3 regions of the Paenibacillus sp. Y5S-9 genome follow, and region 2 is predicted to be linked to each of the others. Evidence: riboswitches for the same ligand, from Rfam matches in the RefSeq annotation. Region 2 holds a riboswitch; each other region holds the start of a gene.
What was found. Region 2 has a riboswitch for thiamine pyrophosphate ahead of thiC (phosphomethylpyrimidine synthase ThiC). Riboswitches for the same ligand answer to the same signal wherever they lie in the genome.
Positions count from the first base shown of each region.

Region 1 (3,153 bases), 290 kb from region 2:
TTTTGCCTCCATGACGATGACGCCGTATGCTAAACCGTTTCTCCAGCCAGGTAATCAGTACAAACAAAACGATCCCAAGCAGGGATAACAGCAAAATGGCGGCAAACATCGCATCCGTGTTCATGTTGCTGGACATGCGGCGGCTGAAGTAGCCGAGACCTTTGCTGCCACCAAGCCATTCGCCAATCGTTGCCCCAACCACGCAGTACACCACGGACATCTTTAACCCCGAGAAAAAAGAGGGAAGTGCCAGCGGAACCTGGAGTTTGCAAAAAATATCCCATTTGCTGGCGCCCATGGTGAGCAGCAGTTCACGCTGCTCCGGATCGCCTTGGCGGAGTCCATCGTAGGTACTGACCACAATGGGGAAGAATGCGATTAGGAACACCACGGCGACTTTGCTCCACAACGTGTAACCAAACCACAAGATAAATACGGGAGACAAGGCAATCAGCGGTATGGTCTGACTGATCACGATGAAGGGATAGAAGGCCTTTTCAATCGATCGGTTCATATGCATGCCTGTTGCCAGCGTAATTCCAGTCACTATGGACAAGACAAAACCAACAATAACCTCCATAAAGGTAGCAGGCAGATGGATGGTCAACAGCAGATGACGATGATCAACCAGTGAGCCTATGATGGCCGTGGGTGCAGGAATGATGAAGGAGGGCACCCATCCCATACGCACAATCACTTCCCAGATCGCCAGTAATAAGAACATGAGCACAATAAACAAACCATATTGGGAAAACGACCTCGAGAGCCACTTAAAACACCACGTCCAGACGCTAACCTCAGCTCTATCATTTTGCATGCAATTGTTCCTCCAGTTGTTGCCTCATCTGCACGAGAGCCGGTTCGTAGATCATGTCCGAATGCCTTGGGCGTGGTAAAGGAACCGTTATCTCCCGTAACTGCTGACCTTGCCCACCTGGAGTTAACAGAATGATACGGTCACTTAACAGCAGGGCTTCCTCGATGTCATGTGTAATGAACAGCACGGTTTGTCCAAAGTCCTTCCACAGCTCCAACAACCAGCGATGCATTTCTCGTTTGGTTAAAGCGTCGAGTGCACCGAAGGGTTCATCCAGCAACATGAGCTGCCCGCCTGTAAGCAAGGTACGCAGCAGTGCCACCCGCTGCCGCATGCCGCCGGATAACTCATCTGGATAGGCCCGCTCATAACCGGACAAGCCGAACCTTGCCAATCCAGCGATGATATCGGCTCGTAGTTTGTCCTTGTCCTGTCGGCCTGGTGCCAGCTCGGCAGGCAGCAGGCAGTTCTCCATGACGGTACGCCAGGATAACAGCAGGTCTTTCTGCGGCATATAGGCGACTCGTCCGAGCCGTTGTCCTTGCGGTACATCAGCAATATCGATGGTGCCGCCGGTTGGCTCGTGCAAGCCTGCGAGCAGCTTGAAGAGCGTGCTTTTACCTGATCCGCTGGAGCCAATGAGCGAGACAAATTCTCCTTGTTGAACCTGAAGCGACACATTGGAGAGCACGGGTGAATCTTTTTTTTCGGGAAAAGCGAAGCTAACGTTCTCAATGGTTACATGGTTGCTCATCTGATCCTCACCCCCTTGATTTCAGACTGCTGGAATAACAACGGCATCCTGTACTCTGCAAAAGGAACAAAAAAGACCCACCCATTTCCGGAGAAATGAGTGGGTCTGTAAGTTAAATCCGCAATTTATCTTCACATACATGAAAAAATTCCGCTTACTAAAAGGCCGCTCCACTTCCCTCCGCTGGTATGATCCAGATCAGGTTCAAAGGGTCCGAATAGTCATATTCGTCTCAGCCGCAAGGCTCCCCTAGTGCAAAAGTTCAAGATATGCAGTTGTCTGTTCAGCATATATCACTCGAACATGAACTGTAAAGAGGCAGCATGATAACTGAACAATTTACCTTGGCTCATGAACCCGATATAATAGGGATGGCCCGTATAGGCCGGATCACAAAATGCAGGTGGGATTGTTCTCCCTCCTAGGCAGAATGGGGACCCGAGTTGAAAACGTTCAAAAAAGTATATATTGAGATCACGAGTATCTGCAATCTGGCTTGCAGCTTCTGTCCGCAGACGCAGCGTGCCAAAGGATTCATTGACCCTGAAGTCTTCAACAATATACTGGAACAAGTTAAACCACACACCAATCATATTTATCTACATGTCAAAGGTGAACCCTTGTTGCATCCCAAAATAGATCTGCTGCTTGATTCCGCACATGAGAAGGGACTCAAGGTGAACATTACAACGAATGGTACACTCTTGCCCAAGACTCAGCATAAATTGCTTGGCAAACCGGCGCTGCGGCAGATGAATTTCTCCCTGCACAGCTTCGATGGGCATGAAGGTTCAACAGACCGTGACGGATACCTGCGTCATATTTTGTCCTTTGTACACGAGGCCGTTAAGCACAATGTCATCATCTCATTCCGACTGTGGAATCTGACGCAGGATAACTTCACAAATGCTCAGATGAATCGAAATCGGGAGACTCTTGAAGTATTGGAACGTGAGTTCAATCTGGACTTCCGCATTGAGGAAAAAGTAGTTCCAGGCAGTGGGGTCAAAATTGCCCCGAATGTATATCTGAATCAGGACCATGAGTTCCAGTGGCCAAGTCTGGATGCACCTGAAGATGACGGCAAAGGCTTCTGCCATGCATTGCGTGGGCAGGCAGCTGTGCTTGTAGATGGAACGGTGGTTCCATGCTGTCTCGATGGCGAGGGTGTAATTAACTTGGGTAATGTGCACGAGAAGTCATTCTCGGAGATTATTGAGGGTGAGCGAGCGAACAATCTGGTATATGGTTTCTCCAAGCGGGAAGCTGTGGAAGAGTTGTGTCGAAAGTGCGGTTATCGTCAGAGATTCGGAGCCTGATATCTTATATCAGCAAGACAGAAGCCGTTCAAGATCACACATTTGGAGACAAATGTAGTGGTCTTTCTTTGTTATCGGGGATTCAAGTTAGGGGTACATACGTTACAAATGAGCATACCAGAGGTTGATATCAGCATATTGCTTGAGAGACCTGGCATGCAAAAAATGCCGATATGACAGGGATTGTGCGGTTTCATGATATATCTGATCTAATGATTATTCTAGTTGCCTTCCTTATTTGGTAGGATTAGGTTGTGGGTCGG
Region 1 covers NZ_CP145887.1:1,010,737-1,013,889, forward strand. The annotation lists gene V6669_RS04480 (ABC transporter permease) at 1-817, opposite strand, end outside; gene V6669_RS04485 (ABC transporter ATP-binding protein) at 807-1,571, opposite strand; TPP riboswitch at 1,730-1,832, opposite strand; gene V6669_RS04490 (radical SAM/SPASM domain-containing protein) at 2,015-2,890, shown strand.
Region 1: another riboswitch for thiamine pyrophosphate. It lies ahead of V6669_RS04485 (ABC transporter ATP-binding protein); the one in region 2 lies ahead of thiC (phosphomethylpyrimidine synthase ThiC).

Region 2 (3,153 bases):
TCATCCCGGCGCTGGGCACGCGGATGACCCTTCGCCAGATCTGCGGCATGAGCTGCGATCTTGTAGGCGATGACCCCTTCCCGCACATCATCCTTGTTGGGCAGGCCCAAATGTTCTTTTGGTGTAACATAACAGAGCATGGACGTGCCGAACCAGCCAATCATGGCCGCACCAATGGCGGAGGTGATGTGATCGTAACCCGGGGCAATGTCGGTCGTCAGCGGCCCCAGCGTATAGAACGGTGCCTCTTGGCATATCTCCATCTGCAAGTCCACATTCTCTTTGATCTTGTGCATCGGCACATGCCCCGGGCCTTCGATCATCACCTGCACATCATGCTTCCATGCGATCTGCGTCAGTTCTCCAAGCGTAGCCAGTTCCGCCATCTGAGCTTCGTCATTGGCATCGTAGATACTGCCTGGACGAAGTCCATCTCCCAGCGAAAACGCCACATCATACCTTTTCATAATCTCGCAGATTTCTTCAAAATGGGTGTACAAAAAATTCTCCTGATGATGCGCAAGGCACCATGCTGCCATAATGGAACCGCCCCGAGACACAATGCCTGTCATCCGCTTGGCGGTCATGGGGATATAACGCAGCAATACACCTGCATGAATCGTAAAGTAGTCCACGCCCTGCTCTGCCTGCTCAATGAGCGTATCACGGTACAACTCCCAGGTCAGAGCTTCCGCTTCGCCATTCACCTTCTCCAGCGCTTGATACAGCGGCACCGTACCAATCGGCACAGGTGAATTACGGATGATCCATTCCCGGGTGGTATGAATGTTTTTGCCTGTGGACAGATCCATCACCGTATCCGATCCCCAACGTACCGCCCAGGTCATCTTCTCCACCTCTTCCTCGATGGAGGAAGATACGGCAGAGTTACCTATGTTGGCATTGATCTTCACGTGAAAATGACGACCGATCAACATCGGTTCACTCTCCGGGTGATTGATGTTGGATGGCAGAATCGCACGTCCACTCGCCAGCTCCTGCCTTACAAATTCCGGTTCTACGCCCTCACGAATGGCGGCGAATTCCATCTCTGCCGTAATGACTCCCTGCCTCGCATAATGCATCTGAGTCACACAGCGTCCTGTCTGTGCTCGCAGCGGTTTGCCACGCAATCCAGGGTACTCTTCGGCGCCGGCTCTCTTCCCTCCGGGCTTTTGTCCGTTATCCTCCGGTTTAACCGTACGGCCCTGATAAGCTTCGACATCGCCACGCTCTGTGATCCAGCGAGTGCGCAGGGCTGGCAGACCTGCGCGGATATCCGCATGAAATGCGGGATCGGTCATGGGGCCGCTCGTATCGTAGACACGTAGCGGTTCGTTATGCTCCACCCCTTGGGGAGTATTTGTGTCATGAAGGGCTATCTCACGCTCCGGTACAGCAATGTCCGGCCGTGAGCCCTGAATGTAGACTTTGCGGCTGCCCGGAAAGGGCTGAACCCGTTCGGCCGCTCCTGTTTCCTTTTCCATCTGCTGACCGTTATGTTCCTGTTCCATCGCTTGTTGTCCCGTTTGGTTTCCTGTACTCATGTTCGCTTGTCTCCTCCTCAGTGTTCGTTCACTTGGTTTCATTGGTATCGTCATCAGCTCACTTACGCACCTGTCCCAAATCATCCAGAGCACAGAGAAGAAAGAGCGATCCTACACCAGACCAGAGGAGACATTATTCATGTACAGTTCACAACAGACGGAGGCTGACACAGATCATGAATCTATGGTGACTTCTCTCTCATCATCCAAGCCCACTTTCGCAGATTATTGAAAAAGGAGCCCATAGAATCCGCTCTATATCGCCCGTTCACTGTATATAAAAAAGCCGGTCCCCGAAGGAACCGACTTTTATGTCCATCACCAATAATGCACCTTTACGCAGCTCCTTAACAGAGCCCTACAAGGGTCACATCATGTGGTGGTTTGTGGTCATATCGCCGATTACTTCCCTACGCTGGTATGATCCAGATCAGGTGCAAAGGGTCCGGAATCTCATGCGATTCCGTCTCAGTCCGGACAATTCGGACTCCCCCAGTAACGTTAGTAAGTTGCGGCTTACATAAGCCGCCGTTCATATTCAATGAAGCTGGCTCCGTTGGGCCGTCCATTACAGAGTAGCGCAACCGGAACATAAAAACAACCTTTATATTCCAGAACACTAACTCAATTGGAGAAAAAACCTCACCTCAACATCAGGATAACATGAGCCCCATCTGCGTAGCAGCATCCTTCAACACAGGTGCGTATTCATGCAATGTCTCCTGCGAGAGTCGGCTGACAGGCCCTGAGACCGAGAGCGCAGCTGCAATATTGCCTCTGCGATCCATAATCGGTACAGATACCGCGGCAGCTCCCGGCTCACGTTCCTCATAACTCGTCGCATATCCGTTATCCCGGATATCTCCCATCTGCGCCAAATACACCGCCGGATCAATAAACACCGGCCATTCCGGGCCGTTCATCAGTTCTTCACGATCCTCGTCCGTGGCAAACGCCATCAAAACTTTGCTGGAAGCGCCCACAGACAGCGGGAGTCTAACACCAACGGGGGCGACTCGGCGAATCGCCTGATCACTTTGCACAGCCTGAATCCGTATCCGTTCACTCCCATCACGCAGGTACAGACTCACGGTCTCTCCCAATCGATCTCTCAGTCGCTCCATCGCAGGCAGCAGCAGAATAGCGGGATCATCACTGCGGGACATATGAGCTGACAGCTCCCAGATTCGGATGCCAAGTCGGTACTTCTCTGTTGCTGCATCACGGATCACGAACCCTCGATCCTCCAGCGTAGCCATCAAACGGTGCACTGTACTTTTGTGCAAGCCGATCTGGCTGGCAATTTCGGTGAGTCCCAGATCACTGCGTGTGGTAAAACATAATAATATATCCAGCGCCCGTTCCACAGCCCGGACGGTTAACTTGCGATCTTCCATGGCATAATGCCCTCCTCATGTTTCATCACATGAAACTTGGTTACATAAATTATATGAGAAACGGTCTCATCTGTAAACCAAAAAGAGCCAAAATCAAAATAGGCCAACCTGTAAATTTTTCCTTTTTATAAGACTTAATCCCCTGTAATTTACACACTAAGGTAATGTTACCCATATATCTTAAGAACTATATAACAATTGCGTAACAA
Region 2 covers NZ_CP145887.1:723,562-726,714, reverse strand. The annotation lists gene thiC (phosphomethylpyrimidine synthase ThiC) at 1-1,487, opposite strand, end outside; TPP riboswitch at 1,938-2,051, opposite strand; gene V6669_RS03360 (IclR family transcriptional regulator) at 2,201-2,944, opposite strand.

Region 3 (3,153 bases), 240 kb from region 2:
CCTTCCTCGGCTTCAATGGAAGTAACGAGACTGAGATTGAGTTAATTCAAGGATACAGCGACAAGCTGCCTTCCGAAGGTACGGTGCACCATTTTGCGATCCACGTGGATGATCTTGATTCTGAGTACAAACGTATCCAAGCCACCGAAGCCGAATTTATCGATGGAGAGATTATCACACTGCCTAACGGTTACCGCTACTTCTTCATCTATGGACCTGAAAAGGAATGGATTGAGTTCTTCCAGCGCTAAGAATTGGAGTTGATTTCATGAACATTTTAATTACGGGCGCAGCCGGGAAAATTGGACGTGATTTGTCCCAATACTTGTCAGAAGCATATCACCTGCGACTAACGGATTTGAATACCGACAGACTGCAAACGTATCAAGAAACCCGTCATGAGATCATGACACTGGATGTGACAGACCCCGAAGCCTGTCAGCATGCATGCGAAGGCATGGATGTGGTTGTACATCTGGCGGGAGACCCTTCCCCGCATGCCGGATTCTATGAATCGTTGTTGGATATCAATATCAAAGGTACATTTAATGTATTCCGTGCAGCTAAAGACCAAGGTGTACGAAGAGTCATTCTTGCAAGCAGTGCACAGACGATTGAGGGGTATCCCATTGATGCTCAAGTCTATCCGGACATGCCAACACGCCCACGGAATTTGTACGGGGTTAGCAAATGTTTTGGAGAATCACTCGCTTCCTATTTTGCGTATACCGAGGGTTTACAAAGTGTTGCGATACGTATAGGTGCATATGATGATTTTCAACCAGACGGACCCGTGCTGGAGGCAAGGGATATGAGCGCGTATATTAGTCCGGCTGACTTGTGTGATTTGATGTTCAAAGCAATTACAACTACTGATCTGGAACCCTTCACCATACTGCATGGGATCTCGAATAATCGGTTTAAACGATTGAATCTGGAAACCACTCAGAAACAGGTAGGTTATGAGCCCAAATCCGATGCTTTTGCACTCAGTCAGATTGCCTTATATGATTCCCCACGATAATTATTGAAAATAACACATCCAAACAGACTGTTATACATATGTATAACGGTCTGTTTGATAAGTTCATACGTGTCCCCATCCAGTTCCTGACTGGACACGTTCCACCGGCTGGCCTATAATTACACCTAGTAATGCCCGTAACTTCATAGTTTCCCAGGGGAGTCGGAATTGGCCGGCTGAGAGTGTATCCCACCAAGATACTAACCCTTAGACCTGATCTGGATCATGCCAGCGTAGGAATCGGAGTATATCGAAATGGCACAGCCCTATGGCTGAACGCCACCTCTCTAACGCCTGCACGCGTCCCGGATTACGGGACGCTTTTTTTGTTACTATCAGAAAGTATAAGTTTGGAAGCATCACCTTTCTGATATTGCATGAAAAACTGCCGCTAAACGCGGTCTGGCTTCCTTGAATGACATCGATGGACGTTTTATTTTCGTTCAAAAATAACGTCATCCAGATCTCAACTGGTATAAATCTGTCGATTTATGCAAGATGATTGGATATGAAGCCAAGGAGTACCCCGTGCCAATCGGCCGGACATACCGAAGGAGAGAATCACAGATGAAATGGCGTAAAACGATAGGATTGTTGCTCTTATGCGTGCTTATGGTGACTGTAGCCGCATGTGGCGGCAAAGAAGCTGCCCCGGCAGAACAGAACAGCAACACAAATAAGGAAAGCAGCAACGAAGGTGACACTGCCGCCTTAAAGGATATTAAAGTGGTGCTCGACTGGACACCAAATACGAATCATACCGGCCTGTATGCGGCTGTAGATCAAGGTTTTTACAAGGCCGAAGGCTTAAACGTAGAGATTGTTCAACCAGGTGCCGGTGGCGCGGATACGATGGTTGCCTCCAATGAAGTACCGTTTGGCGTAAGTTATCAGGAGAGTGTAACTCAAGCCCGCACACAGGGTGTTCCTCTCGTCTCCATCGCAGCAGTTATTCAGCATAATACATCCGGGTTCGCTGCTCCGGCGGATCGGAATATCAAATCACCGAAGGATTTTGAAGGTAAAACCTATGGCGGTTGGGGTTCCCCAGTCGAAGAAGCCGTGATGCAATCCATTATGGAAGGCGACGGAGCAGATGTATCCAAAGTGAAAAACATTAACATGGGTGACGCTGACTTTTTCACCGCAGTGAAACGGGACATTGATTTCGCATGGATTTTCTACGCTTGGACGGGGATTGAAGCCGAACTTCGCGGGGAACCAATCGACATGTTATATGTGAAGGATTATTCAGAAGCATTGGATTATTACACACCTGTCCTTGTAACAAACGAGCAGACGATCCAAAACGACCCTGAGCTGGTGAAAGCATTCCTGAAAGCCACCTCCGAAGGGTATCAATATGCGATTGATCATCCCGAAGACGCGGCGAACATTCTGATCAAGGCTGTACCGGATCTGGACAAGGAATTGGTCCTGGCAAGCCAGAAGTGGCTTAGTCCCAAGTACACAGATGACGCCACGCGCTGGGGTGAGCAAAAACAGGAAGTGTGGCAGAACTACACCGACTGGATGTTTAGCAAAAAACTGCTCGATGAACAGATCGATGTAAGCAAAGCATATACAAACGAGTTTTTACCCCAATAAAAATTGCTTAAGTTTAACTTTTTTACACAAGAACGAAGAGTGCAGAACCCATCTGAAGAAACAAAGTGTTCGCCTTTATCCCCGGATTTCCCCATTGAAAATGGATTCAAGAAATCTGGGGATAACAGCGATCAGAAGAGGGTACTGCAATCGGAGTGATAAGTGTAAACCTGGTTCAATTCATGCAATTTATCACGAAAGGAGCCGTGATCTCTCATGGCAAGCACACTACTTAGCATTCAGGTTATTCCCAAAACGCCAAATGGCGAGAATTCTTATCCTTACGTAGATCGCGCCATTGAAGTTATTCAGCAATCCGGCCTGAAATATCAGGTGAACGCGCTCGACACCACGATGGAGGGAGAACTGGAGGAACTGCTCGAGGTTGTCCGTAAAATGCACGAGGTACTTGTGGAGGCTGGCAGCCCAAGCATCATCTCCCAGATCAAAATCGCCCATAGCCCTGCTGGCTTCAGCATGGATACCCTGACGGAGAAGTATCGCTAATGCATGCCTATTTC
Region 3 covers NZ_CP145887.1:487,430-490,582, reverse strand. The annotation lists gene V6669_RS02330 (VOC family protein) at 1-251, shown strand, start outside; gene V6669_RS02325 (NAD(P)-dependent oxidoreductase) at 269-1,024, shown strand; TPP riboswitch at 1,170-1,282, shown strand; gene V6669_RS02320 (ABC transporter substrate-binding protein) at 1,592-2,632, shown strand; gene V6669_RS02315 (thiamine-binding protein) at 2,849-3,139, shown strand; gene V6669_RS02310 (ABC transporter permease) at 3,139-3,153, shown strand, end outside.
Region 3: another riboswitch for thiamine pyrophosphate. It lies ahead of V6669_RS02320 (ABC transporter substrate-binding protein); the one in region 2 lies ahead of thiC (phosphomethylpyrimidine synthase ThiC).